Regions from separate parts of the Pseudomonas sp. DWP3-1-2 genome, predicted to be linked through region 3. Evidence: predicted binding sites of a transcription regulator. Region 3 holds the regulator's gene; each other region holds the start of a gene.
What was found. The regulator FliA, encoded in region 3, starts transcription of late flagellar genes. The targets are predictions, from matches to a motif close to CTAAAGTTTNNNNNNNNNNNGCCGNTAA.
Positions count from the first base shown of each region.

Region 1 (9,841 bases), on a different contig from region 3:
CATGTCCCGCGCCACACCCTGGTCTTCGATGCGCAACAGGCCTTTTTTCTCGGCGGTGGTCAGAATGCCAATCCCCAAGGGTTTGGTCAGGAACAGCTTGCAGCCTTCAGTCGCGGTGTCGTTGCGCTTCATGTAGCGTTTTTCCACCAGGCCCGTTACCGCCAGGCCGAAGATGGGCTCCGGGGCATCAATCGAATGCCCGCCAGCGAGTGGAATGCCGGCAGCATCACACATGGCACGCCCGCCACGAATCACTTCCCGGGCAATTTCCGGGGCCAGCAGATTGACGGGCCAGCCAAGAATAGCAATGGCCATCAACGGGTCGCCGCCCATGGCATAGATGTCGCTGATAGCGTTGGTGGCGGCGATGCGGCCGAAATCGTAAGGGTCGTCGACGATGGGCATGAAGAAGTCCGTGGTGGAGACCACGCCGCGCTCGTCATCAATGGCGTAGACCGCTGCATCGTCCCGAGACGTATTGCCCACCCACAGTTTGGGGTCCAGGTTTTGCGCGCCACTGCCCGCCAGGATCACCTCCAGAACCTGAGGGGAGATCTTGCAGCCGCAACCTGCGCCGTGGCTGTACTGGGTCAGACGGATGGGCTCGCTCATACATGCACCTCTCAAGATCAAGCCGGCAATCTTAACAGAGGCCACGGACCAACCGGACGTCCCCGACAAACGATGCCCAAACCCGCGCACCACCGGCGCGGAACGTTTAACATGTCGCGTTTTTGCACACTGATCCCACGCCCATGACCCCCGAAGCACTCGTCACCCTGAGGCAACACCTGCTCGCCGCGCTGGACACAGCGCCTGATGAAACGCGGCGTCTGTTCCATGGCCGTGGGCGCATGTGGCCGGGGCTGGAACACCTGACTGCCGACTGGCTGCAAGGCGTGTTGCTGGTATCGCTGTTCCGTGAACCTGCGCCAGCGGAGCTGGAGTCGCTGACGCAGTTGCTCAACGAATTGCCCCACAGCCCTCAATGGCAGCGCAGCCGGGCCCACACCCTGCTGCTGCAATATCGCTATCTGCCGCAAAGCCCGACTCAATGGCTAACCGGGGACAAGGTCGATGAATGGCTGATCAGCGAAAACGGCCTGCGCTTCAAGGTCGACCTGGGCAAGAAACAGAACTGCGGATTATTCCTGGACATGCGCTATGGCCGGGACTGGGTGCGTGCCCAGGCCCAAGGCAAGCGTGTGTTGAACCTGTTCGCCTATACCTGTGGCTTCTCGGTGGCCGCCATTGCGGGTGGCGCCGAACACGTGGTCAATCTGGACATGGCCAAGGCCGCCCTGAGTCGCGGACGCGACAATCATCGACTCAATGGCCACGACTTGAGTCGCGTGAGCTTTCTCGGGCACGAGTTGTTCAAATCCTGGGGCAAGGTCAAACGATCCGGCCCTTACGACTTGATCATCATTGATCCGCCCTCTTTTCAGCGCGGCAGCTTTCTGCTGGACAGGGACTACCAGAAAGTTCTGCGCCGCATGCCGGAGCTTCTGGTGCCCAACGGGCAATTGCTGGCCTGCATGAACGACCCAAGCCTGGGGTCTGACTTCCTCATCCACCACACCGCCATCGAGGCGCCCGGCCTGCACTTTGAACAACGCCTGGAAAATCCGCCTGAGTTTCCCGATTCGCAGATTGAAGGAGGACTTAAAGCGCTGGTATTCAAACATTCAACGCTGGATGACATTGATTAACATTCAATGAGCGGCCCATAACTTTAGGGTGCGCATATTTTATAAAACAGGATCCAATTCAAGTTGGACACTTAGCAAGCTTAACAACATTATTAATTAGCAAGCTCAGCAACTTGATCACCCCTTCCCATTAAAGTTTTCTTGCTGTCAGTCGATGGCAAGGAAAGGGTCACTGCGTTCGCGTCCATCGCCCCGCACATAAAAATAACTTGGAATAATTCGACAAAAGTAATGCCTGACAGTTGTATTTTTTTTAAAGCGGAGCGCTTAAGATAATAGCCAATCGCCATTAATCATAACGAGACAGCAACGCTCAGCTCGCGATCGCCACTCAAGGAATATCTCATGATAATAAGAAATCTAAGACTCACCTCCAGAGCGCTCTTTAGCTTCGGTGCCATTTGTCTGTTGCTGATCACACTGGCAGGTACGGTGCTTTACGAACTGAGTCGCGTCCATAACTCGGCTGACCAACTGCAGACCAACTGGCTGCCCAGCGTGCGTGCCGCCAGCACCATTGAGGCCAAGGCCCTGTTCTACCGGCTGGACGCCAGGCGTTTTGTCATGGATGACCAAAGGCAGGGCGAAGCTTCGATGAAGAAAATTGGCCTGCTCAGAACCGCGCTCACTCAAGCGGTCGAGGCCTATCGCCCCCTCGTTTCCAGCGCCGAGGAACAAGCATTATTCAACACCCTGGCCACAAACGTATCCGCGTACCAAGTGAAGATTGACGAACTCATGGAGTTGAGCAAAACCCGCTCCTATCAGGAAATGGCAGTATTCATCCAGGACACCACCAAACCACAGGCTGTTGCGTTGCAAAGTTCTGTCGAAGCCTTGATCGCCATTAACGAACAAGGCGCGAAGCTGTCAGGCAAGAACGCTGACACCAGTTTCAACGATGGGGTCATGTTCATCATCGGCCTCAGCGCTATTGCCGTCATCGTAACGATTGTTGTGGCTATCGCCTTTACTCGCAGTATCAGCCGACCCATTGTGGCATTACTGAGCAGCACGCAAAAAATAGCAGAGGGCGATTTACGCAGCACTGTTGTAATCGACGGTGCGGACGAGTTGACCGACTTGCAACGTGCAACCGCGTCGATGCTCTCCAGCCTCAAAGGCACCATCGAGCATATTTCGGATTCGTCGGGACAATTGGCTTCTGCTGCCGAGGAAATGAGTTCGATCACCCGGCAATCCAATGACGGCATTCAGCGTCAGACCATGGAAACCGAGCAAGCGGCAACCGCGGTCAATGAAATGACCGCCGCTGTCGAGGAAGTCGCCCGCAATGCGGTGTCGGCCTCGCAATCGACCCAGGCTTCGGAGCGTTCCGCCCAAACCGGCCAGGAGCGCGTTGGACAGACCATTGAGTCCCTTGAGAAACTCAGCGCAACGGTCACACAGACCGGCATCGAAGTCGAAGGTTTGGCCAATCAGGCTCAGAGTATTGCCAAGGTGCTGGACGTGATCCGGTCAATTGCCGAACAAACCAACCTGCTGGCACTCAACGCGGCCATCGAAGCTGCACGGGCGGGCGAGCAAGGCCGAGGCTTCGCGGTGGTGGCAGATGAGGTCAGGGCACTGGCCCATCGCACACAGTCGTCGACTCAGGAAATCGAGCAGATGATCCAGAGCATTCAGAAAGACTCCTCCAGGGCCGTGCAATCCATGCATCAAAGCAGCGCCGAAGCAGGCTCTACGCTGATGCTTGCCCATGAGGCCGGAGCCGCCATCAAGCAGATCACCGCTGCGATTTCCGACATTAACGAGCGGAACATGATGATCGCCACCGCTTCTGAAGAACAGGCTCAGGTAGCACGCTCGGTGGATCAAAATCTGGTCAGTATTCGAGACCTGTCCGTGCAGAGCTCCTCCGCCGCCAGTCAGACGTCCAGTGCCAGTCACGAACTGTCGCAACTGGCGGTTGATTTGAATCGGCTGGTGGCCCGGTTTTCGGTTTGATTATTGGCCACGCACATTCATTCCCCGGCAGACAAATCGATGGGGCGGTAACGAACCCATTACAATAATAAGGGGTGGTTATTATGCTAAAACATATCGCCGTGTCCGAATTGCGCATGGGGATGTTCATACATGAGTTCTGTGGCCCTGGTATTGATCAGCCACTTTGGAAAAATGGTTTCCTGCTTCAACATGAACAGGATCTGCAGCGTATTTTCGATGCCAAGGTGGCGGAACTCTGGATCAACGTCTGCCGAGGCATTGATATTGATACCCCCTGTCCTGAATCCGCTGAATCTGATCTTCCCGACAATCTGCGTTCACTGACCAACAGGCAAGTGGCCTCACGTGCTGCACTCAATCAGGAAGTGACGCGGGCGGTCCAACTGTGCACCCGCTCCAAGGCGGTCATGGAAAACATGTTCAACGATCTGCGGATGGGCCGCATCGCTGAAATGGAGCAGGTGACCGAACTGGTCACCGAAATCTCCGCGTCCCTGATGCGCCACCCGGATGCGTTGATCAGTCTGGTGCGATTGAAAACCTCCGACGAATACACGTACATGCATTCGGTCGCCGTTTGCGCGCTGATGATCGCCCTGGCTCGTCAGTTGAAGCTGCCCGCCAGCCTGGTCCATGAAGCGGGAGTCGCCGGACTGATGCACGATGTCGGCAAAGCCGCCGTGCCGGTGGCGATACTCAACAAGCCTGGTACGCTCAGTGAGACCGAGTTCGAAACCATGCGTGGTCACCCTGAAGCGGGGTCAAAGATGCTGGTCTCCAGTCGCCATTTCACCCCGCGGGTATTGGACGTTTGCCTGCATCATCACGAGAAAGTGGACGGCACGGGTTATCCGCACAAACTGATGGGTTCGCAAATCAGCCTGTTCGCAAGAATGGGCGCAGTCTGCGATGTGTATGACGCCGTAACGTCGGATCGACCTTATAAATCGGCGTGGGGCCCGGCAGACGCCATCCATCGTATGGCGGAATGGAGGGGACACTTTGACGAAAAGATTTTCCAGGCTTTCGTGAAATGCATAGGGATTTACCCGGTGGGCGCTTTGGTTCGACTCCGGAGCGGCCGTATCGGGGTCGTCACGGAACAACATGAACACTCGTTGTTGACACCCAAAGTCATGGTTTTTTATTCCGTGACGGCTCATAACTCAATTGAGCCCACTGTTGTTAACCTCGCAACGCAGGTGGATGAAGACCGGATCGTCAGCCGCGAATGCGCGGAGAACCTGGGATTCAAGAATGTCGATGAGCTGTGGTCGGGCCTGGCCGCAGGTCATAAATCGCTCTTTGCCTAGCCGTTAACCGGCGCGCTGTCCGGCGTCGCTCAATCATTCAATAACACAGAGGTTGCTATGGCTGGAGTCATGGATGCAGTCAACAGTCGCACTCAGTTGGTCGGCCAAAACCGTCTGGAGTTGCTGCTGTTTCGCTTTAACAATCACCAGTTGTACGGGATCAATGTGTTCAAGGTTCGCGAGGTATTGAAATGCCCTCACCTGTCCCTGATACCGGGTTCCAATCCCAATGTATGTGGCGTGGCGAACATCCGTGGCGTGTCCATTCCGATTCTTGACCTGGCCATGGCCACCGGATTGCCGGGCATTGCCGACATGAGTACGGCCTTCGTGATCATTACCGAATACAACACCAAGACTCAGGGTTTTCTGGTCTATTCGGTTGAGCACATCGTTAACCTGAACTGGGAAGATATTCACTCGCCGCCAAAAGGCAGCGGCGATAACAACTATCTGACCGCCGTTACTCGGGTCAACGACAAGCTGGTGGAAATCATTGATGTTGAAAAAGTGCTGGCACAGGTGTCGCCGGTCTCGGAAGCCATCTCCAGCGGGGTCATCGAAGACCACGTGCACCATAAGGCCAAGGCGCTGCGCGTTCTGACCGTGGATGACTCGTCGGTCGCCCGCAAACAGGTCACTCGCTGCCTGGAGACTGTGGGCGTCGAAGTGGTGGCACTCAACGATGGCCGGCAGGCGCTCACCTACCTGCAAGCGATGCTCGATGAAGGCAAAAACCCGGAAGAAGAATTCCTGATGATGATTTCCGACATCGAAATGCCGGAAATGGACGGCTACACCCTGACGGCCGAGATACGCAATGATCCACGCATGCGAAACCTGCATATCGTGCTTCACACCTCACTGTCAGGTGTGTTCAACCAGGCAATGATCAAGAAGGTCGGTGCCGACGACTTTCTGGCCAAGTTTCGCCCCGATGAACTGGCCAACAGGGTGATTGATCGCATCAAAGCCGCCTGATTCTGACCATGTAGCCCAGAGGCGGTGTTCCGGTATCAATCAGAACCAAGCAAAAAATTGCCTTTGCTCACCGGAGCATCGGCCTCAAGGGTCTGCACCTGTGCATCGTCCTTGAGGTTGACCCCGGATAACTGCCGCCGCCACGCTTCGCGCATCAGGTACAGCAACTTGTGCGCCGCCATCGGGTAGCTCATGCCTTCGAGCCGCACATTGGATATGCAGTTTCGCGCAGCATCGTTGAGGCCCACCCGAGGCGCATAGGTGAAATAAAGGCCCAGGCTGTCCGGCGAACTCAGCCCCGGTCGTTCGCCAATCAGAATGACCACCATCCGGGCATTGAGCAATTCACCGACTTCGTCGGCCACCGCCACCCTGCCCTGCGCCACCAGCACCACCGGTGACAGGCTCCAGCCTTGGGCGGTGGCCAGTTCGTCGATGCGTTCGAGCATGGCTGCGCTGTGTCGATGAACCGCCAACGCCGACAAACCGTCGGCCACCACCAATGCCAGATCGTAGCCTTGCGGCCGGTGTTGGGCGTGAGCGCGCAGTTGCTCTACCGACTCCGCAGACAAGCGCCGCCCCAGATCAGGCCGTTGCAGGTACACGTTGCGATCGGCTGCGGAGCTGTGCAATGTCAGCACTTCGCGCCCACGGGACTGCTGCTGCGCGGTCAGCGCGGCATGATCGAACGGCAGATGAACCGCGTCTCGCGCCTGAGCGTGGGCGAACTGGAAATCCAGCTGGGCCGCAGTGGGCAGGCTGGTGCCCGCATGACCCAAGGCAATGCGGGCCGACGTCAGGGAACGCAACCGGTTCCAGGCGTCAGCCTGAGCTGGTTTTTTTGGATCATCGCTCATGGTTGTCCCTCAGTTGAGCCCGTGCCTGGAGGCGTTATGTCAGCTTTGCCAATGCCTGCCTGAAGAGCGGCGGCACACCTTGCCCCAATCGCACCCCGCCATCGTCCTGGCGCAGGATGTCCATGCGAGTCAACCACTCCTCGAACTCCGGCGCAGGTCGCAGGCCAAGGGTTTTACGCGCATATAACGCATCGTGAAACGAGGTGGTCTGGTAGTTGAGCATGATGTCGTCGGAACCGGGAATCCCCATGATGAAGTTGATCCCCGCAACGCCCAGCAACGTCAGCAATACGTCCATGTCGTCCTGGTCGGCTTCGGCATGGTTGGTGTAACAGATGTCGCAGCCCATGGGCACACCCAAAAGCTTGCCGCAGAAGTGATCCTCAAGGCCAGCGCGAATAATCTGTTTACCGTTGTACAGGTACTCGGGGCCGATAAAGCCCACCACGGTGTTGACCAGAAACGGGTTGAAATGCCGGGCCACGGCGTAGGCGCGGGTTTCACAGGTCTGCTGGTCCACACCGTGATGGGCATTGGCGGACAGCGCACTGCCCTGCCCGGTCTCGAAATACATCAGGTTATTGCCACGGGTGCCTCGGTTCAGGCTCAAGCCCGCTTCATGACCTTCACGCAAAATCTGCAGATTGATGCCAAAACTGCTGTTGGCGGCTTCGGTGCCGGCAATGGACTGGAACACCAAATCCAGAGGCACGCCTTTTTCGATGGCCGCGATGGATGAGGTGACGTGGGTCAGGACGCAGGACTGGGTCGGGATTTCATAGTGACGAATCACCCCATCCAGCATTTTCAGCAGCTCACTGATGGCGCTCACGCTATCGGTGGCCGGGTTGATGCCAATCATGGCGTCGCCGTTGCCGTACAGCAGTCCGTCCAGAACACTGGCGGCGATACCGGCAGGATCGTCGGTAGGGTGATTGGGTTGCAGCCGGGTCGACATCCGCCCCCGCAACCCGACGGTATTGCGAAAGCGCGTGACGACGCGGATTTTCTGCGCCACCAGCACCAGATCCTGAACCCGCATGATCTTCGACACGGCGGCCACCATCTCCGGCGTCAGCCCCGGGGCCAGGGCCTTGAGGCTGTCCTCGGTGGCGTCGTCTCCCAACAGCCAGTCGCGAAAACCGCCCACGGTCAAATGACTGACCGGGAAAAAGGCCGACGCATCATGGCTGTCCATGATCAGCCGCGTGACCTCATCCTGTTCGTACGGAATCACCGCCTCGCTCAGAAAACGCTTGAGGGGCACGTCCGCCAGCGTCATCTGCGCGGCTGCACGCTCTGCGTCACTGGTGGCGGCGATTTCGGCGAGGAAGTCCCCGGAGCGCGCAGGACTGGCTTTGGCCAGCAACTCCCGCAGGCTGTCAAAGCGCCAGACCATCGCACCGATGCTGTGGGAGAAGCTCATTGTGTCGTCCTCTGTTTTATTGACTGGCCAGCGCCTGTGCTGCGCCACGACCCCGCACGACTTTGCAGAACAGCGCGCCCACCAGCATCAGGCCCAGAAAGATGCAGCCGATGATCAGGTTAAACCAAACCATCGCCACCAGGCACACCACCGCCAGAATCAGGGCTATGGCCGGCACCACCGGATAGCCCGGCGCACGGAAGCTACGCTCCAGGTTCGGCTCGCTGCGACGCAGTTTGAACAGGCTGAGCATACTCACGATGTACATCACGATGGCACCGAATACCGACATGGTGATCATCGCTGCAGTCAGGCTCATGCCTTGCAGGTTGACCAGGCCGTCACTGAGTATCGCGGCAATGCCCACCACGCCACCGGCAAGAATGGCCCGGTGCGGGGTATGGAAGCGCGACAGTTTGGCCAGACCCGAGGGCAGGAAACCCGCACGGGCCAAGGCGAAGAACTGACGCGAGTAACCCAGAATGATGCCGTGGAAACTGGCCACCAGACCGAACAGCCCGATCCACACCAGCATATGCATCCAGTTCGAGTTATCGCCCACCACCGCTTTCATGGCCTGAGGAAGCGGATCATTGATGTTGGCCAGCGTGCGCCAGTCACCAACACCCCCGGCAAAGATCATCACGCCGACAGCCAGCACAACCAGCGTCAGGATGCCTGCGACGTACGCTCGCGGAATCGTCTTCTTCGGGTCTTTCGCCTCTTCGGCAGCCATCGCCGCGCCTTCAATGGCGAGGAAAAACCAGATGGCAAACGGGATGGCGGCAAACATGCCGCTGATCGCCGGCAGGCTGAAGGTATCGGAACCGGCCCAGCCCCCCAAGGCAAAGTTACTGAAACTGAACGCCGGTGCCACCACGCCCATGAACACCAGCAACTCAGCGACCGCCAGCACCGTAACGACCAATTCGAACGTCGCGGCAATGCTGACACCCAGAATGTTCAGCGTCATGAACACGAAATAGGCTCCGATGGCCGCCCACTTCGGGTCCAGCGAGGGGTACTGCACGTTCAGGTACGCGCCGATGGCCATGGCGATGGCCGGTGGTGCGAACACAAACTCGATCAGGGTAGCCAGCCCGGCGATGGTCCCGCCGGTAACACCAAAGGCACGCAGGCTGTAGGCGAACGGGCCGCCCGCATGGGGTATGGCCGTGGTCAGTTCGGTGAAGCTGAAAATGAAGCAGGTGTACATCACCGCCACCATCAGCGTGGTCACCAGAAAGCCCAATGTGCCTGCCGTGCCCCAGCCGTAACTCCAGCCGAAGTATTCGCCGGAAATCACCAGCCCTACGGCCAGCCCCCACAAATGCAGGGTGCCCAATGTTGGTTTGAGTTGCGAAACGGTCATGGTCGTAAACCCCGGAAGTCAGCGACGGTATTTGTCTGCGATCGAGAATAGCCAGTCGCACCGGGCCAAGGCTTGACCCGGGAAAACCGGTTTTGTCCTCTGAGGTCAAGTTTTTGCAAGCCATGGGGCGAGTGCCACGACCCGGCGCACGAAAGGCACGCCATGCCTCAAATCAGTTCACACCTGCGCGCTATCGAACCTGCCACCGG
Region 1 is NZ_JAFCTZ010000001.1:968,157-977,997, forward strand. It holds gene selD (selenide, water dikinase SelD) at 1-612, opposite strand, end outside; gene ACP7B0_RS04525 (class I SAM-dependent methyltransferase) at 756-1,712, shown strand; gene ACP7B0_RS04530 (methyl-accepting chemotaxis protein) at 2,058-3,680, shown strand; gene ACP7B0_RS04535 (HD-GYP domain-containing protein) at 3,764-4,996, shown strand; gene ACP7B0_RS04540 (chemotaxis protein CheV) at 5,054-5,977, shown strand; gene eutC (ethanolamine ammonia-lyase subunit EutC) at 6,013-6,834, opposite strand; gene ACP7B0_RS04550 (ethanolamine ammonia-lyase subunit EutB) at 6,869-8,260, opposite strand; gene eat (ethanolamine permease) at 8,277-9,632, opposite strand.
Region 1: the regulator FliA is predicted to act here: its motif matches at 1,843-1,870, upstream of ACP7B0_RS04530 (methyl-accepting chemotaxis protein).

Region 2 (9,841 bases), on a different contig from region 3:
GCCCAGGCGGCCCATGGGTTGTCGATCAACGAACGCTTGATAAACCTCTGCCTCCGAGCGTCCCTGGGCGCGGGCTTGCTCCGCGATACGTTGGCGCAAAGAGGGCGAGTCCACCGTACCGGGGCAAATGGCGTTACAGCGAATCCCCTGGCTGACGTAGTCCGCTGCCACTGATTTGGTCAGGCCAATGACAGCCGCTTTGCTGGCGGTATAGGCAAAACGGTTGGGCACGCCTTTCACGCTGGAGGCCACTGAGGCCATGTTGACGATACTGCCGCCACCGGCCGCGAGCATGCCGGGCAGGAAGGCGCGGATCATGCGGTACATGGCCGTGACGTTAAGGTCGAAAGAGCAGTGCCAGGCCTGTTCATCGCAGTCGAGCAGCGCACCGTTGTGTACATAGCCGGCGCAGTTGAACAGCACATCCACGGTGCCCACCTGTTGGCAGATGGCATCGATGGCGGCGGGTTGGGTCACGTCCAGTTGCAAGGCCTGGATGCCGGGAATGTCGTGCAGCGCTTCAACGTGCAGGTCGGTGGCGATCACCTGTGCGCCCGCCTGCTTGAAGGCGATCACTGACGCACGTCCAATACCCTGAGCGGCGGCTGTGATCAGCACGCGTTTGTTGGCAAGGTTCATGATGGGTATTCCTTGTTATTGTTTGTCCCGACGTCGTTTACCCTGGGCTCTGTACGAAAAGTGGCTGCCCTCGGCAATGCCCCGTTAAAGACCGGCTCGGAAGGCTCATTACAGCCAGTAGACCCGCTTCCTCGCCTCCTTTTCGTACAGAGCCTAGTGCGGCTTGCCGATAATCACCAATGAGATATTCTCAGCGTTCAATAACTGGAGGTTATCGAATGGCGGACATCGGCTTCAAACAACTGTGCAATTGGCTTCGGTTCCGTCATCTGGTCCTAATCGATACCTTGGCCCGCACGCAGAACATGCACGCCACCGCCGAGGCGATGAATATCAGCCAGCCCGCGGTCAGCAAGATGCTGCGTGAAGTGGAGAAGCAGTTGGGGTTTGACGTGTTTCAGCGTCTGCCACGCAGCATGTCGCCCACGGATCTGGGCAGTCATGTGGCCCGCTACGCGCAGATTGCCCTGAACGATGCCCAGCATTTTGTGGGGCAGGTCAATCATTTGCGTCAGGGTGGGCACGGGTTGCTGAAGATCGGCACCATCTTCGCGCCCACGTCGGTGGCGCTCCCGGCGGCGATTGTCGGCATCAAGCAACGCTGGCCGCTGCTCACGCTGGACATACTGGAAGGCACCAGCGCCAATCTGTTGAGCATGCTTGAACACAAGCAGCTGGATCTGGTGATTGCCCGGTTCACCCTGGACAGCCATCGCAAGCTGTTCGACTTTCAGCCGTTGGCCCCTGAGCCGTTGTGTCTGGTCACGGGCAGCCAACACCCATTGGCCGGTGTGCGGGAGCTGCCTCTGGCCGACCTCGGCAGTTGGCCATGGATCGTTTACCCGGCGGGTACGCCCATGCGCGCCCGCCTGGAACGGGCCTTTGCCGAGGCGGGCATGCAGACGCCGGAAAACACCGTGGAAACCAGTTCGATGCAGACCACTTTGCAACTGTTGCAAACCGCGCCCATGGTCGCGATGCTCGCCGAATCCATGGTCGGGCCCGACATTCAGGCCGGTCGACTGACACGGCTGGCGCTGCCTTTTCCGCTGGTGCTGGCGGACTACGGCATTATTACCCGGCGCAACGAAACGCCCGGCTGGTCAGCGCAAGCCTTCATCGAAGAGCTGTTGTCCGGTGTGGATGTCTTGCGTGGCGCTCGCCAGGCACCATGATAACCCTTGGTTATCGTTTGATTGAATCTCGTCATTGGGCAGCCGCCAGATGGGCTACTAGAGTGACCGACGCCCGCCTCACCGGTCGGGTGACAACCGCTCAGTAGAGGCGCGCATGAGAACAATAAAAAGCTACAAGACGCTGACCATCGTGTTCCTGTTTTTGATTGGCGTGGTCAACTACCTGGACCGCAGTGCGTTGTCCATCGCCAACACCTCCATTCAGAAAGACCTGTCCATCAGCCCCATGCAAATGGGCATTATGCTCTCGGCTTTTTCCGTTGCTTATGCGTTTTCCCAGCTCCCTCTTGGCGCCTTGATCGATCGGTTGGGCAGCAAGCTTGCCCTGGGTGGCTCGCTCATCATCTGGTCCATTGCTCAAGCCGCTTTCGGCCTGTTCAGCAACTATGGCCATCTGGTCGGATTGCGGGTCCTGCTGGGTATAGGTGAAGCGCCGGTCTTTCCTTCGGCGGCCAAAGCACTGTCGGAGTGGTTCGACACCCAGGAGCGCGGCTCGGCCACCGGCTGGGTCTGGTCCTCGACCTGCATCGGGCCGTGCATTGCACCGCCGTTGCTGACGCTGTTCATGGTGCATCTGGGGTGGCGGGGCATGTTTGTGCTCACGGGTATCATGGGGCTGGCGCTGGCTGCCTGCTGGTTCGCGTTCTACAAGAGCAAGGCGCAGTACATGGCGGAAACCGGGCGCGCCGAACCGCAACCGACCCTTGCTCAGAAAACGACCCCTCCACGCATCCGCTGGACGGCCTTGTTCAAGGACCGTAATACCTGGGGGGCATTTCTCGGGTTTATGGGCGTGATCTACATGATCTGGCTCAACCTGACATGGTTGCCCGGCTACTTCGAACGCGAGCACGGCCTGGATCTGTATCGCACGGCCTGGGTCGTGTCACTGGCCTACCTGTTCGGCGCCGTGGGCACGATTGTGTCCGGCAAGGTATGTGACTGGCTGGTTGCACGCGGGATGAAGGTACTCGCCAGCCGCAAGCTGATGGTCATCATTGGACTGCTGGGTGGGGCGCTGTTTACCCTGATCGTAGCGTTCACCACCAACGTGGTGGCGTGTGTGGTATTGCTCTGCCTGACGATGTTTTTCATCAATATCTCCAGTGCAACGGCGTGGATGATCGTCAATACCATCGTGCCGTCGGAGCGGGTGGCATCCTTCGGCTCGATCCAGAACTTCGGCGGTTATCTGGCCGGTTCCATCGCGCCGATCCTCACCGGGTTCAGCGTTCAGCAAAGCGGCTCGTTCTCCTCGGCTTTCGTGATCAGCGCGGTGGTTGCAGCCTGTTCGGCCCTGGCTTACTTCATGCTTCTCAAGGAACCCGCTGCGAAAACCCCACCGATCGAGATCGTCGATGGCGTTCACTCGGCGGTATGAGCGCCGGAGTGCAATCAGGTATCGCGCAACAAGTCGTTGGCGTTGAGCAGTTGGTAGGCAATTTCGGGGTTTTTCTCCAGCCCGCGGCGAATGGCGGCCGGGATCGACTGCCGCACCTTGCGGCAAAGACCGGGTCGTTGTTCGAGGGTGATGCCGATGCCGCGCATGGTTCTGACTTCGTTGAAGCCCGGAACGATGTGCACGCGTATGCCCAGTTGCTCGTACATCCGGCCTTGAAGCCGTTCCAGATCGGCAAGGCTCTGGAGATTTTCCAGGCGTTCGAGCAGGCGTCGTTCCTCTGTGCGATTCAGAAACAGGACGCGCACGTCGCTGCCCGGTGTTTGCAGCAGCGAATCACGTCCGCAGTCGCAGGCGCCGGGCGGGCAGTGTTGGCGGATCGGCACAGTGGTCGTCATGGCGTCAATCATAGAGGCGCGGCGTCGGGTTGCCCATGGGCTTGTTCGCCCCTTGATCCGCCTGCCTGCTCGAGACACACCGGCGTGAGACGTGGCGCCAATCACCGGTTCACTTGCCAATCACGGACCGAATCACGAAGATTGCGCCTTCACTGACTGATCAAGGCTGTTCCCATGATCCAGATCCGCCCCATGAAAGCCGATGATTTCGAGGTTTTCTGGCCCACCTTTCACGCCATTGTCAGTGCGCAGGAAACCTACGCTTATGACCCCGAACTCACTCGGGATCAGGCTTTTCACCTCTGGCTGGAGCTGCCTTTGCGCACGTTCGTTGCCGAGGAAAATGGCGAGCTGCTGGGAAGTTATTACCTCAAGGCCAACGCGGCGGGTCCCGGTAACCATGTGTGCAATTGCGGCTACATGGTCACTCAGGCAGCTCGAGGGCGAGGCGTCGCCCGCCTGATGTGCGAACACTCTCAAGGGGTCGCGGCCAACGCGGGCTTTCTGGCGATGCAGTTCAATTCAGTGGTATCGAGCAACGAGGTGGCGGTGGCGCTCTGGCAAAAACTGGGCTTCGACGTCGTGGGGCGGTTGCCTCGGGCCTATCGTCATGCCCGTCTGGGGCTGGTGGATTGTCTGGTGATGTTCAAGTGGCTGGCGGACGAACAGCCCGAACCTGCCAGGCTGATCGGACGCAAGAACATCGAGTCCGTGGTGTCACGCCCTCGTCGCAGCAAGCCATAGCCGTGAAAGAGAGCGGGGTGCGAGCCCTCGTTTAGCCGCCCTTCGTCCCAGCCAGGCTCGCTATCTGGCGCGACTGGCAATTCAGGTAAGCCGAAGACTTGAGCCAGCGTTGGTCAGGGTACCAGGCGAACATGAACTGGCCGTCCTTGAGGTTGTCAATCACCTGGCGCGCTACTTGAGGTCTTACCGCCGGGCAACCCAGGCTGCGTCCGATGCGGCCCTGACGTTCGCTCCATTGTGGATTCACGTAGTCGGCGGCGTGAATCACGATAGCGCGGTCACGCGCGAGATCATTGAACCCGGGCTCCAGGCCGTCCATGCGCAGCGAGTAACCGTGAGTGCCTTCATAGCTTTCCTGGGTGCGAAACAATCCCAGACTGGACTGATAGCTGTTCATGCGATTGGAAAACCGGGTGGCAAAGTTCTCGCCGGATTGTTGCCCATGGGCGACCAGATCGCGCAGCACGAGGGTTTTTTTCGTCAGGTCGAAAATCCACAGGCGACGAGCGGTTGAGGGCTGGGAATAGTCAATGACGGCGAGGTGTCTGGATGGCCTGTCGCCGTTTCTGACGGCACATTGCACGGCATTCAGTGCGCTTTTCAGTACGGCGGGGTTGAGTTCCGGCGCGGCTTGAGTGAGCTTGCTGTAAAGAATTTGATTGTTGGGGCCAGCGGCGAGGGCTGGACCGCAGGTTGCACTTAGGGTAATAGCTGCCAGACAGAGTCGGCGCAAATAGGTCAGCATGTGCAGGGAATCCTCGCTGTGGTGGCGACTTTCGCTTGTTGTTGTTTTTTCGTCACTCGACGACCATGGATTGGAGTGAAGCAGTTGGTCAAAAAACGTGCATATTACTTGAGCCTTTGCCTGCTCGCTGTGCCATTGGTCGCGATGGCCGATAACGCGCCACTCGATCCGCAAAGCCAGGTGCAATTGGCGCTGACCCAATTGGCGGTGCAATGCCCGGTCCTGTCTTCACGGCTGGACATCCCTGGACACACGCTGTTGCAAAATTTTTATCAGCAGCAGGACTACGAAACGGTCTGGTCTGTTCACGGGCGGCTGTCGTTATTGCAGGCGGAAATCCGGCAACTGGCCGATGACGGGCTCAACCCGAGCGACTACAGTTCGCCAGACACCTCGGCCAACGCCAACGGGGTCTGTGACGATCTCGCTATCAGCCAACACTATCTGCAAGCCTTGCAGGACCTGCGATTTGGCCGATTGCTGCAATCGCGCTTCGAACCCCTCTGGCGTTCCCAGGAACCGCTGGTTGATCGCGATGCGCAGGTTCTGACGCTTGCCAGCTCTGGCTTGCAGGACATCGCAGGGGCATTCCGTCAGGCCCGCCCGAGCCTTGACCAGTATCAGAATCTGCGCCGCGTCTATGCCCGGCAGCGACAGTTGGCATTGCTGACCTGGCGACCTATCAGTAACGGCCCGTTGTTGCGTCCGGACATGCAAGATGCACGCGTGCCCGAATTGGCGCAGCGATTGTTCAGCGAGGGTTATCTGACCAGTCCCTTGATGGAGCCGGACAACGGTTACACCCCGGAATTGGTCAACGCGGTGAAAAGCTTTCAGCTCAGCCATTCGCTGCAGGCAGATGGCGTGATTGGTCCTGGCACGGTCAAGGAACTCAATATCAGCCCGGCCATGCGTCGCGAACAGTTGCGGGTCAATCTGGAGCGTTTCCGCTGGCTGGCACAGGACCTGGAGCCGGACAGCGTGTTGGTCAACGTTGCCGCTGCCCAGTTGAGCGTCTATCAGAACGGCGTTCCCGTCTGGCAAACCCGAACCCAGGTTGGCCGCGCCGAACGGCAGACGCCTCTGCTCAAGTCCGTGATCACTCGTTTTACCCTGAACCCCACCTGGACCATTCCGCCCACCATTCTTCGCGAAGACAAGCTTCCGGAGATTCGCCGGGATCCCGGGTTCCTCCTCAAGCACAATCTGCAAGTGCTGGACCTTGAGGGTAATCCTTTGATGGCGGAAGACATCGACTGGAGCAATCCGGGCAACATTCTTTTACGTCAGGAGGCGGGTCCGAAGAATCCTCTGGGCAGGATCGTTATCCGATTTCCTAATCCTTACTCGGTTTACCTGCACGATACGCCCAGCCAGGCCCTGTTCAGTAAAGGCCCGCGCGCCTTCAGCTCCGGGTGCGTGCGGGTCGAACAGCCGTTGATGTTGCGCGACCTGTTGTTGAGCCCGGCTGATCGCGCGCGTACCGAAACACTTTTGGCGACCGGCATCACCCATGAATTCAGGTTGACCAAGCCGGTGCCCATCCTGCTCACCTACTGGACCGCGCAAGTCGATAGCCACGGGCAGGTGCTTTATGTACCGGACGTGTATGGTCTTGACCCAGCCTTGGTAACCGCATTGGCGGGTCATCCCTGAAAGATTCCCAGGCGCCAGTGTGTGTTTCGAAAGACACACCATCGGCGGCTGCGGCGGGTCGGTTAATGGTGGGTGAGCGGTTATCCACATTGAAAAACTATATACACGCGCATACGCCCGCGTATTGCGCGTGTTCCCCAGGGTAATTGAAGCCTGATCAATAAAAGTTGACGTCAATATATAACGTTTAAATGCAGCTTCAGTTCGTCCAACTTCCGCCGATAGTTACGACACAGTCCAGATGTTTCTGGTATCGCAGAGGGTGCGTCATGTTCAATAACGCTTTAAAAAACGAACTGGCGGCCAAAACGGCCGAAGTTGCGGGTTTCAAAGGTTTGATCGCTGCACTGGAACGCTCAATGGCCGTGGTCGAATTCGACCTGGACGGCCGTGTTCTGCGTGCCAATGATAATTTCCTGAAAACCATGGGGTATCGCGCCGAAGAGATAGTGAGCAAGTCTCACAAGGACTTTTGCTCGCCAGCGTTGACCCGCAGCAAGGAATACAGCGAGTTCTGGGCACAGTTACGTGCCGGACGGTTTGTATCCGGCACGTTTAATCGTATCAACCGCGCGGGACAGAGTATTTGGCTCGAGGCCAGTTACAATCCGGTCATGGACGAGCAGGGCAAGGTATACAAGGTGGTCAAATACGCCCTGGATGTCTCGGCCAAAGTGAGCCAGGATGCCGAAATCCAAGGCAAGTTGGCTGCTCTGGACCGGGCCATGGCGGTGATCGAATTCGATCTGCAAGGCAATGTCCTTGTGGCCAATGACAATTTCCTGCGCGTCATGGGCTTTGGGATAAACGAACTCAAGGGCAAACAACACCGAATATTTTGCGAGTCCAGCCTGGTCAACAGTGCCGAGTACGCGGACTTCTGGCGGCGCCTGAACGCGGGCGAGTTTTTCAGCGGGCAATTCAAGCGCCTTGGGAAGAACAACCGCGTGGTCTGGCTGGAAGCAACGTATAACCCGGTCTATGACGCGGACGGCAAACTCTACAAAGTTGTGAAGTTTGCCAGTGACATTACCGAGCGTGTCGAGAAATTCGAGGCCGATTCCCGGGGCGCGTCACGTGCGTACCATATATCCGCGGAAACCGAAAAAGTCGCCGAGCAGGGCGCCGAAGTCATTCAGCAGACTGCCCGTGAAATGCGCCAGATTGCCGACAATATCGGCGCCTCTGCCCGACTGGTCGGGCAACTGGGCGACCGCTCAGAGCAGATCACGGCGATCGTCAACACCATTCGAGGGATTGCCGACCAGACCAACCTGCTCGCTCTCAACGCCGCCATTGAGGCCGCGCGTGCCGGGGACCAAGGCCGGGGATTTGCCGTGGTCGCCGATGAAGTCAGGCAACTGGCGGGGCGCACCAGCCGCTCGACCGCCGAGATCGCTGAAATGATCGGCATGATCCTCGCCGAGACCCGTGAAGCGGTTGCCAGCATGAACGCAACTCAGGAAGGCGCGCAGCGGGGCGTAAGCCTGGCCGATCAGGCCGGTACAGTGATCCTGCAGATCCGCACGGGCACCAGTGACGCCGTCGAGGCCGTCAGCATGTTCGCGTCCACCCTTGATGAGTCTGAAGTCATACCGAAATCGGCCGTCGGCTGGATGGGTTGACCGGGCAGTAACGTCAAGGTCTGAATGGAAATCACGCTTGGGTGATTTCCATTCGAACGAATAGAGCGGTTTCCCATAAAAACGCTTTTGGTTGCTAGGGGTAGCGGATAGCAACCATCCATCCGTTGCCCGACACCGAGGGATGAATTTTCCAAACGGCCAGTACTCCTTTTTATAACGACGAGAAAAAAGCGCTTTCGCGTGAACTCGCCCGCGTGAACATTTCTTGTTTGTATCAGGAACTGCCAGGAAGTATTTATGACCTCTCTTCAACTGCCGACAGAGACTGCTTTCTCACAGCCGCACCGAGCAGCGCATAGCGACTACAGGACAACCTACGACGCACTGATGCACAGCGCTACGCCGAGAGAAGACCCCGAGGCTGCGGTGTTCTTGCGCCAACAGTTGCAGCTCGCAGACCTGCAAGCCTGTGACCTCCCGGACCAACCTGAGCACCTTGAACAGTGGATTGCGGAGGGCGTCAGCAAGGTTGCCGAACAATACTCGGTGTATCTGGAGCAACGCCGTGAGGGTGCGCCGCGCCGCTTTTTTTCCAACAAGGCCCACGCGATGTACTTTCTGCAGCAGGTTGCGCCGACCAAACGGGTCGACGGCGCCTGGCTGTACGGGCTGCTGCCCCATTGGGCCGACTATCGGTTTCACGGTCTGATCCGTACCTATCTGGAAGAACTGGGCGATGGCGATCCTGCACTGAATCACGTTTCGCTGTACCAAAAGCTGCTGGCGGACATGGAGTGCGATGTCAGTGATGGCCTTGACGATGAAGCCTGGTTGCAAGGGGCCATTCAGTTGGCATTGGGCAACCAGGCCGGGCAGTTTTTGCCGGAAGTGATCGGCTACAACCTGGGTTATGAGCAATTGCCCCTCCACTTGTTGATCACCTCGTTCGAACTCAACGAGCTGGGCATCGATCCTTATTACTTCACACTGCACATCACCATCGACAACGCCAGCACCGGTCATGCCCGCAAGGCGGCGCAAAGCGTGCTGGCCCTGATGCCCATGGGCGAGCAGCGTGATGATTTCTACCGCCGGATTGCCCGTGGCTACCGCCTCAATGAATTAGGGCCTGGCTCTACCGCTGTAATCCAGTCCTTTGATCTTGAGCAAGAGCTGATCGCCATGCTGGAGCGCAAGCGCACCTTCGGTCAGCACATGCATTCGGACTACTGCCGTCTGGATGGCAAGACAATCAACCAGTGGCTTGCAACGCCGGATCAAATGGGCGAGTTTCTTGGCGTCCTGGAAAACCGTGGCTGGATCAAACGCCATCAGGACCCCACTGAAAGTCGTTTCTGGCAATTGATCGACGGTGCGGGTGCGGCCATGTTCGGCGTTTTCAATGCGTACGAAAAACAGGTTCTGCATGACTGGATCGCGGGCGACTGGTTGGCCACAGCGGCCCGATCCACTTCCAG
Region 2 is NZ_JAFCTZ010000001.1:118,680-128,520, forward strand. It holds gene ACP7B0_RS00595 (SDR family oxidoreductase) at 1-639, opposite strand, end outside; gene ACP7B0_RS00600 (LysR family transcriptional regulator) at 858-1,814, shown strand; gene ACP7B0_RS00605 (MFS transporter) at 1,930-3,216, shown strand; gene ACP7B0_RS00610 (hypothetical protein) at 3,231-3,632, opposite strand; gene ACP7B0_RS00615 (GNAT family N-acetyltransferase) at 3,807-4,376, shown strand; gene ACP7B0_RS00620 (murein L,D-transpeptidase catalytic domain family protein) at 4,408-5,121, opposite strand; gene ACP7B0_RS00625 (L,D-transpeptidase family protein) at 5,206-6,777, shown strand; gene ACP7B0_RS00630 (methyl-accepting chemotaxis protein) at 7,047-8,402, shown strand; gene ACP7B0_RS00635 (iron-containing redox enzyme family protein) at 8,661-9,841, shown strand, end outside.
Region 2: the regulator FliA is predicted to act here: its motif matches at 6,975-7,002, upstream of ACP7B0_RS00630 (methyl-accepting chemotaxis protein).

Region 3 (9,841 bases):
TTGCCCATGACGTGGATCAACCCCATCACAGCGCCGATGATCCCGACGGTAGGCGCGTAGCCGCCCATGCTTTCAAACACTTTGGCCGCCTGGATATCGCGGGTTTCCTGGGTGATGAAATCCACCTCCAGAATACTGCGAATCGCCTGGGGTTCCGCGCCATCCACCAACAACTGCAGACCTTTGCGCGAATAGGCGTCAGGTTCCGTATCAGCCACCGACTCCAGGCCAAGCAGCCCTTCCTTGCGTGCGGTGAGGCTCCAGTTGACGACTCGGTCGATTCCGCCCGCCAGATCGATACGCGGGGGAAACAGAATCCAGCGGACAATTTGAATGGCGCGCATGAACGCGCTCATGGGCGACTGAAGCATCGAGGCGCCCAGCGTGCCGCCCAGCACAATCAACGCCGCCGGACCATTGACCAACGCGCCAAGGTGCCCGCCTTCAAGAAAATTGCCGCCAATGATTGCCACAAATGCGAGGGTCAGGCCGATCAGACTCAACACATCCATCAGATGCACGCCTCGACCAGATGCCTGCCAATATCGTCCAGGCTGTACACCGCATCCGCCAGATTGGCTTTGACAATGGCCATGGGCATCCCGTAGATCACGCAACTGGCTTCGTCCTGAGCCCAGATATGACTGCCGCCCTGTTTGAGCAGGCGGGCACCCTCACGACCGTCCGCACCCATGCCGGTCAGCACCACGGCCAACACCTTGTCGCCATAGGACTTGGCCGCCGAGCCAAAGGTGATATCCACGCAAGGCTTGTAATTGAGACGCTCATCCCCCGGCAGGATTTTCACCGCGCCCCGGCCGTCGATCATCATCTGCTTGCCACCGGGCGCCAACAGGGCCAGACCAGGACGCAACATATCGCCGTCCTCCGCTTCCTTGACGTTTATCCGGCACAGCTTGTCCAGACGCTCGGCAAATGCCTTGGTGAAGGCAGCGGGCATGTGCTGGATCAGCACAATGGGTGCCGGAAAGTTGGCCGGCAACTGGGTCAGGACTCGCTGCAAGGCAACCGGACCACCCGTGGACGTCCCAATGGCAACCAGCTTGTAGGCCTTGCGCTTGGGCGTCGGCGAGGAAGCCCCGTAGCTGCCTGAACCTGAAGCGGACGGCGCGGGGGTCACTGTCGGTCGCGGTGCGGGACTGCTGCGGGTCGTGGCGGGCGCGCTGTGTGTGCTGGCGGCGGGCGGCGCATAGGCTGCCGGTGCGGGCGCGCTGTAAGCACCCAGGCGACGATTGCTGCGGGAAATGCTGTGCACTTTTTCGCACAGCAGTTGTTTGACCTTCTCGGGATTACGCGAGATGTCTTCGAAATTCTTGGGCAGGAAATCCACCGCGCCAGCATCCAGCGCGTCCAGCGTAACGCGGGCGCCTTCATGGGTCAGCGAGGAGAACATCAATACCGGAGTCGGACTGCGCTGCATGATATGACGCACGGCAGTGATGCCATCCATCATCGGCATTTCGTAGTCCATGGTGATCACATCGGGTTTGAGCGCCAGAGCCTGCTCAATCGCTTCCTTGCCGTTGGTGGCCGTACCGACGACCTGGATGTTGGGGTCCGAAGAAAGGATTTCCGTGACGCGGCGGCGGAAAAAACCGGAATCATCCACCACCAGGACCTTAACTGCCATAAACACTCCGTTAGGCCACGCAGGCGACATGAGTCGCCCACGACACCAGAATCAAATACGCCGTGCGGCGTAACGCTTGAGCATGCTCGGTACATCAAGAATCAAGGCAATGCGACCGTCACCGGTAATAGTGGCGCCCGACATGCCTGGCGTACCTTGCAACATCTTGCCCAGCGGTTTGATCACCACTTCTTCCTGGCCTACCAGTTGATCGACGACAAAACCGATTCGCTGGGTACCGACCGACAGGATCACCACATGGCCTTCGCCCTGCTCTTCGTGAGCCGCCGAGCTGATCAGCCAGCGCTTGAGATAGAACAGCGGCAGTGCCTTGTCCCGCACGATGACCACTTCCTGACCATCGACGACATTGGTGGTCGACAGGTTGAGGTGGAAAATCTCGTTGACGTTGACCAGCGGAAACGCGAACGCCTGGTTGCCGAGCATCACCATCAGCGTCGGCATGATCGCCAGGGTCAACGGGACCTTGATGACAATCTTCGAGCCCTGGCCTTTGGTGGAATAGATATTGATCGAGCCATTGAGCTGGGCGATCTTGGTTTTCACCACGTCCATGCCCACACCACGACCCGACACGTCGGAAATCTCGGTTTTGGTCGAGAAACCCGGGGCGAAAATCAGGTTGTAGCAGTCGCTATCGCTCAGACGGTCAGCAGCATCCTTGTCCATCACCCCGCGTTTTACCGCGATGGCACGCAGGACGTTAGGGTCCATGCCTTTGCCGTCATCCGAAATCGACAACAGGATGTGGTCGCCTTCCTGTTCTGCGGAGAGAATCACGCGACCGCCACGGGACTTGCCCGAAGCCTCGCGCTCTTCCGGGGTCTCGATACCGTGGTCGACCGCGTTGCGCACCAAGTGGACCAGCGGATCGGCAAGGGCCTCGACGAGGTTCTTGTCCAGGTCGGTTTCTTCACCCACCAGTTCCAGGTTGATCTCTTTCTTGAGCTGGCGAGCCAGGTCACGAACCAGTCGCGGGAAGCGGCCGAAGACTTTCTTGATCGGCTGCATGCGGGTTTTCATCACCGCTGTTTGCAGATCAGCCGTTACCACATCCAGGTTGGAAACGGCCTTGGACATGGCCTCGTCGCCGTTATTGAGCCCCAGGCGCACCAGACGGTTACGCACCAGCACCAGTTCGCCGACCATATTCATGATCTCGTCCAGACGCGCCGTGTCGACCCGAACGGTGGTTTCGGCCTCGGAAGCCGGCTTGTCAGGGGCCGCCGCGGCCGGAGCCCTGGCTGGTGCAGGCGCCGCAGCCTTGGCCGGCGCTGGAGCGGGAGCTGGCTTGGCTGCCGCAGCAGGAACATCGGGCTTGGCCGCAGCAGGCGCCGGAGCCGGTTTGGCAGCTACCGCCGCGACGGAGGCCGCCGCTACCGCTTCAGGCTCGAACTTGCCTTTACCGTGCAGTTGATCCAACAGGTCTTCGAATTCGTTGTCGGTGATTTCGTTGCTCGCGGAGGCAGCCGGGCTGGCCGCAGGCGCTGCAACGGCCGCAACAGGCGCGGGCGTTGCCGCCGCACCCGCGTCGAATGAGCCCTTGCCGTGCAACTGATCCAGCAAGGCTTCGAACTCGTCGTCAGTGATTTCGTTGCTGGCCGATGCACCGGCGCTGGCCGCCGGGGCCGAGACCGAAGGGGAAGCAGCGGCGGGAGCCGCAACGGCGTCAGGCGCGAACTGGCCTTTGCCATGCAACTGGTCAAGCAACGATTCAAATTCCTGGTCGCTGATCTCGTCGCTGGCCGATGCAGCGGCGGGCGCTGTGACCGGTACAGGAGGAGCACTGCCGGATTCGGCGGCCTGAGCCTTGACCGCATTGAGCGAGTCCAGCAGCAGTTCGAATTCGTTGTCGGTAATTTCGTCAGACGCAGGTTCGGCGGGAGCCTGTTCGACCGGCGCCGGCGCTGCGGCCGCCTCGTCTGCAGAAGCCGGCTCGGCCAGACGCGCCAGTGCCTCCAGCAACTCAGGCGTGGCTGGCGTGACGTCGGTCCGTTCGCGAACCTGGCTGAACATGCCGTTGACCGCATCCAGCGCTTCAAGGACCACGTCCATCAACTCGGAGTCGACGCGACGTTCGCCCTTGCGCAGGATGTCGAAAACGTTTTCGGCGATATGGCAGCACTCCACCAGCTCATGGAGCTGGAGGAAGCCGGCGCCGCCTTTTACAGTGTGAAAACCGCGAAAAATTGCATTAAGCAAGTCTGCATCATCAGGTCGGCTTTCCAGCTCGACCAGCTGCTCGGACAACTGCTCTAGAATTTCGCCGGCCTCTACCAGAAAATCCTGAAGGATTTCTTCATCGGCGCCGAAGCTCATTGGGGTGCTCCCTAAAATTAACCGTCAACAGACTTAGAAGCCCAGGCTCGATAGCAGATCGTCTACATCGTCCTGTCCGGACACAACGTCTACTCGTTTATCGGCATGAATCTGCGGACCTTCACCCTGAGAGAGACCTTTTTGTGGATCTTTTTCTGCGAGGATGGCTGCATCGTCATGTTCGATGCCTGCGAAGCGATCGACTTGACTGGCCATGAGCACCAATTTGAGCAGATTGCTTTCTACTTCAGTGACCAACTGCGTGACGCGCTTGATGACCTGACCGGTAAGGTCCTGGTAATCCTGAGCCAGCAGAATGTCATTGAGGTGGGTGGCCACCTCATGGGTTTCCTGCTCGCTGCGCGTCAGGAAACCGTCAACCCGTTTGGCCAGCTCACGAAACTCTTCAGCGCCGATTTCACGGCGCATGAAACGTCCCCAGTCCTCGCTCAACGCCTTGGCGTCGGTGCTCAGGCCGTTCATCAGCGGCGTGCTTTGCTCGACCAGATCCATGGTCCGGTTGGCAGCGTTTTCCGTGAGTTTGACAACATACGACAAGCGCTCAGTCGCGTCCGTGATCTGGGACACTTCTTCGGCCTGGGGCATGTTCGGGTCAATCTGGAAATTGACGATTGCACTGTGCAGCTCGCGGGTAAGCTTGCCGACCTCGCGATACAAGCCTCGATCACGAGTCTGGTTCAGCTCATGGATCAATTGCACGGCATCGCCGAAACGGCCTTTTTCGAGGCTCGCTACCAGTTCTGTCGCGTGCTTTTTGAGGGTCGACTCAAAGTCGCCCATTGATGACTCTTTATGCTCCATAGCGCCCTCGCGGCAAACATCAGCTATTGACGCGCTCGAAGATCTTTTCGATCTTTTCTTTCAGCACTTGAGCCGTAAATGGCTTCACAACATAACCGTTAACACCGGCCTGGGCCGCTTCGATGATCTGGTCACGCTTGGCTTCGGCCGTGACCATCAGCACCGGTAGGTGCTTGAGTCGTTCGTCGGCGCGCACCTGGCGCAGCAGGTCGATGCCGGACATGCCAGGCATGTTCCAGTCAGTCACCAGAAAATCAAATGAACCGCTCTGCAACATTGGCAGCGCAGTGATTCCATCATCGGCTTCGGAAGTATTGGTGAATCCCAAATCCCGCAACAGGTTTTTTATGATCCGCCGCATCGTTGAGAAGTCATCAACGATGAGGATTTTCATGTTCTTGTCCAATTCGACCTCCAAGCAGTCTTTAACGCGTTCAGCACCTGAACGCGCTGTTCAATCAATACCGGCACAGCTCACATCGGCTGCACTAAAACGACGACGGGCTTGGTAAATCAACATTCAAGGAACCGGGCAGAAATCGGCGATCGACAGAAAGGCAAAACCCTTCCGACAGCACGCATCACTCACGCAAGACCGGTTCCCGCCTTGTCCATCTCTTCCCAAACAACGCTTTGCACAGCCGGCGTCCACGAACAGCGCATCCACAAGAACGCGCCATACCTGTCAACGCGCTCGCCATTCCCCCAAACGCCCTCGCAAACGAGCTGCGCACTGGCTGTGTAACTGGCTGACTCGCGATTCGCTAACCCCCAGGACCTCACCGATTTCCTTGAGGTTGAGCTCCTCGTCGTAATACAGCGCCAAGACCAGTCGCTCACGCTCCGGAAGATTGGCAATCGCATCCGCCAATGCGGCCTGGAAACGCTCATCTTCCAGATCCCGCGAGGGCTCAAGCGACCCGCTTGCGCCGTCCTCGTGCAGACCTTCATGTTCGCCGTCCTGCAAAAGGTCGTCGAAACTGAACAGCCGGCTGCCCAAGGTATCGTTCAGAATCCCGTAATAATCATCGAGACTCAATTGGAGTTCGGCCGCAACTTCATGATCTTTAGCGTCACGACCCGTTTTAGCTTCAATTGAGCGAATTGCGTCACTGACCATGCGCGTATTGCGGTGAACCGAACGTGGCGCCCAATCCCCTTTACGCACCTCATCAAGCATCGCACCCCGGATACGAATACCCGCATAGGTTTCGAAGCTCGCGCCCTTGGTGCAGTCGTATTTGGTGGAGACCTCAAGCAGCCCGATCATCCCAGCCTGGATCAAGTCTTCGACCTGAACGCTGGCCGGCAGACGCGCCAGCAAGTGATAGGCGATACGCTTGACCAGCGGCGCGTAGCGCTCGATCAGTTCGTACTGCGAGTTCTTGGAAGCTTTGCTGTACATCTGGTAGCCGCTGGCTGTCATTGGACAGGCCCCGCAAATGTCTGGTGGACAAGTCGCTCGACGAAAAACTCAAGATGACCGCGGGGGTTGGCCGGCAACGGCCAGGTGTCGACTTTCTGCGCGATCGCCTTGAAGGCCAGGGAGCATTTGGAGCGCGGGAAGGCTTCATAAACGGCCCGCTGCTTCTGCACAGCCTTGCGCACACACTCATCGTAAGGGACGGCGCCCACGTACTGCAGGGCAACGTCCAGAAAACGGTCTGTCACTTTGGTCAGCTTGGCAAACAGATTGCGACCTTCCTGCGGGCTCTGAGCCATGTTGGCCAGGACGCGGAAGCGGTTCATGCCGTAATCGCGGTTAAGCAGTTTGATCAAGGCGTAGGCGTCAGTGATCGACGTGGGTTCATCGCACACCACCAACAGCACTTCCTGAGCGGCGCGCACGAAGCTCACCACCGATTCGCCAATACCTGCGGCCGTGTCAATGACCAGCACGTCCAGGTTATCGCCGATGTCGCTGAAGGCCTGGATCAGACCGGCATGCTGCGCCGGGGTCAGGTGCACCATGCTCTGGGTACCGGAAGCGGCCGGCACGATGCGGATCCCGCCAGGCCCCTGAAGGAGCACATCGCGCAATTCGCAACGGCCTTCAATCACATCGGCAAGGGTTCGCTTGGGCGTCAGACCCAGCAGCACGTCGACATTGGCCAGGCCAAGGTCGGCGTCCAGCAGCATGACGCGCCGGCCAAGCTCAGCCAAGGCCAGCGATAGATTCACTGACACGTTAGTCTTACCGACGCCACCTTTGCCGCCGGTCACCGCGATCACCTGTACGGGATGCATGCTACCCATGTTTATTCATTACCTTGTCTTGCGTAGACCGAAGCCACATTGGCGGCTGCACGTTCGCTTCGGAACAATGCGTGGCAGACCATCGATGCAGGTAAATTTCAGTAGTTCGTTTCACCTAACCCACCCGCTTGCTTGGGTTGTGGTAAAGGTCGGCGAACATATCCGCCATCGCTTCTTCGCTCGGTTCTTCCTGCATCTGCACATTGACCGCACGGGAGACCAGTTGGTGCCTGCGAGGAAGGTGTAAATCATCAGGAATACGCGGCCCGTCAGTCAGGTAGGCCACGGGAAGTTCATGACTGATCGCCAGACTGAGTACTTCACCCAGGCTCGCGGTTTCGTCCAGCTTGGTCAGGATGCACCCGGCCAGACCGCAACGCTTGTAACTGTGGTAGGCAGCGGTCAGCACTTGCTTCTGACTGGTCGTTGCCAACACCAGGTAATTGCGTGCCTTGATGCCACGCCCGGCCAGACTTTCGAGCTGCATGCGCAGGGCCGGGTCGCTGGCTTGCAGGCCGGCGGTGTCAATCAGCACGACGCGCTTGCGCAGCAGCGGATCCAGGGCCTGAGCCAGAGACTGGCCCGGGTCGACATGGGTCACCGGCACGTTGAGGATGCGGCCCAGCGTCTTGAGCTGTTCCTGGGCACCGATGCGAAAGCTGTCCATGCTGACCAGCGCGATGTTCTGCGCGCCGTACTTCAACACATAGCGCGCCGCCAGTTTGGCCAGCGTGGTCGTCTTGCCCATGCCCGCCGGGCCGACCATGGCGATGACACCCCCTTCTTCCAGCGGTTCGACCTCCGGGGTGGCAATCATCCGTGCCAGGTGGGCCAGCAGCATGCGCCAGGACTGACGAGGCTCTTCTATTTCGCTGACCATCGCCAACAGGTCACGGGACAGCGGACCGGACAAACCGATACGCTGCAGGCGACGCCACAGGTTGGCCTGTTGCGGCCGGCTGCCCTGCAGTTGATTCCAGGCCAGCGAGCCCAACTGGACTTCCAGCAGCTCACGCAGACCGTTGAGTTCAAAGCGCATGTTTTCGTAGGCACGCTGCCCGCCTGCCGGTTCGGCCGGAGCGGTCTGGGCCTGGACAAAAGGACGCGGCGGCTCTTCGAGCGTCGGCTCGATGTGCGTATCAGCGGCGCTGAGTGGCATGCCGGCGAACAACTGACGGTTGACCGAAGGGTCACTGTCGCCACGATTATTCAGCTCGGCCTGGGCAGAGACAATTCGGGATTGGGTCTTACGCAGTTCGTCTTCAAGCTCAATGTTCGGCACCCGAGGGGCCAACGCAGAAAGCTTGTAATCCAGCGCTGCAGTCAGCTCCACGCCACCGGCAATGCGCCGGTTACCGATGATGGCCGCTTCCGCGCCCAGCTCATCTCGAACCAGCTTCATGGCTTGACGCATATCGGCGGCGAAAAATCGCTTAACTTGCATGACTCACTACCTCAGCCGTTAGGCCCGACAGTCGCTACGATGGTGACTTGCTTATTGTCAGGAATTTCCTGGTACGCCAACACATGCATGTTCGGTACAGCCAGCCGTCCAAACCGTGACAACATGGCGCGAATCGGACCTGCAACCAAAAGGATCACTGGCAAGCCCTGCATCTCCTGACGCTGCGCCGCGTCGATCAGCGAACGCTGGAGCTTTTCTGCCATGCTTGGTTCAAGCAGAACGCCTTCTTCCTGACCCTGACCGGCCTTCTGCAAACTATTGAGCAATATCTGTTCCAACCTTGGTTCCAGAGTGATAACAGGCAGCTCCGGCTCAATGCCTACAATGCTTTGGACGATTGCGCGGCTCAGTCCGACGCGCACGGCTGCAACCAAAGCGGCGGTATCTTGACTCCGCATGGCGTTGTTGGCGATCGCCTCAGCGATACTGCGAATGTCGCGAACAGGCACTTGCTCGGCCAGAAGCGACTGCAAAACCTTGAGCAACGCTGACAGTGACAGGATCCCCGGCACCAGCTCTTCAGCCAGTTTTGGTGAGCTTTTAGCCAGTAATTGCATCAATTGCTGGACTTCTTCGTGACCAATCAGCTCATGAGAGTGTTTGTAGAGGATCTGATTGAGGTGGGTTGCCACTACGGTACTGGCATCGACCACGGTATAACCCAAGGACTGCGCCTGACTGCGCTGGCTGATTTCGATCCAGACCGCTTCCAGACCGAACGCCGGGTCCTTGGCGGTGATGCCGTTGAGCGTGCCGAATACTTGACCCGGATTAATCGCCAGCTCGCGGTCAGGGTAGATCTCGGCTTCAGCCAGCGTCACACCCATCAGCGTCAAGCGATAGGCGCTGGGGGCCAGATCGAGGTTGTCGCGGATATGCACGGTGGGCATGAGAAAGCCCAGCTCCTGCGAGAGCTTTTTGCGCACGCCCTTGATCCGAGCCAGTAACTGACCACCCTGATTGCGGTCCACCAGCGGAATCAATCGATAACCCACTTCAAGACCAATCATGTCGATCGGCGTCACGTCATCCCAGCCCAGCTCCTTGGAATCCTGGACACGGGTCGGGGACGGCAACATTTCCTGCTGGCGCTTGACCTCTTCCAGCGCCTGAACCTTGACCACGTTCTGTTTTTTCCACAGCAGATAGGCGACACCGCCCGCCACCAGCCCGAGGCTGATGAAGGAAAAGTGCGGCATGCCCGGCACCAGGCCCATGACAATCATGATACCGGCCGACACCGCCAGCGCCTTGTGGGAAGTGAACATCTGGCGATTGATCAGCTTGCCCATCTCTTCCGAACCGGA
Region 3 is NZ_JAFCTZ010000005.1:239,760-249,600, forward strand. It holds gene ACP7B0_RS14530 (flagellar motor protein) at 1-512, opposite strand, end outside; gene ACP7B0_RS14535 (protein-glutamate methylesterase/protein-glutamine glutaminase) at 512-1,651, opposite strand; gene ACP7B0_RS14540 (chemotaxis protein CheA) at 1,703-3,991, opposite strand; gene ACP7B0_RS14545 (protein phosphatase CheZ) at 4,025-4,813, opposite strand; gene ACP7B0_RS14550 (chemotaxis response regulator CheY) at 4,833-5,207, opposite strand; gene fliA (RNA polymerase sigma factor FliA) at 5,499-6,239, opposite strand; gene fleN (flagellar synthesis regulator FleN) at 6,236-7,069, opposite strand; gene flhF (flagellar biosynthesis protein FlhF) at 7,185-8,513, opposite strand; gene flhA (flagellar biosynthesis protein FlhA) at 8,525-9,841, opposite strand, start outside.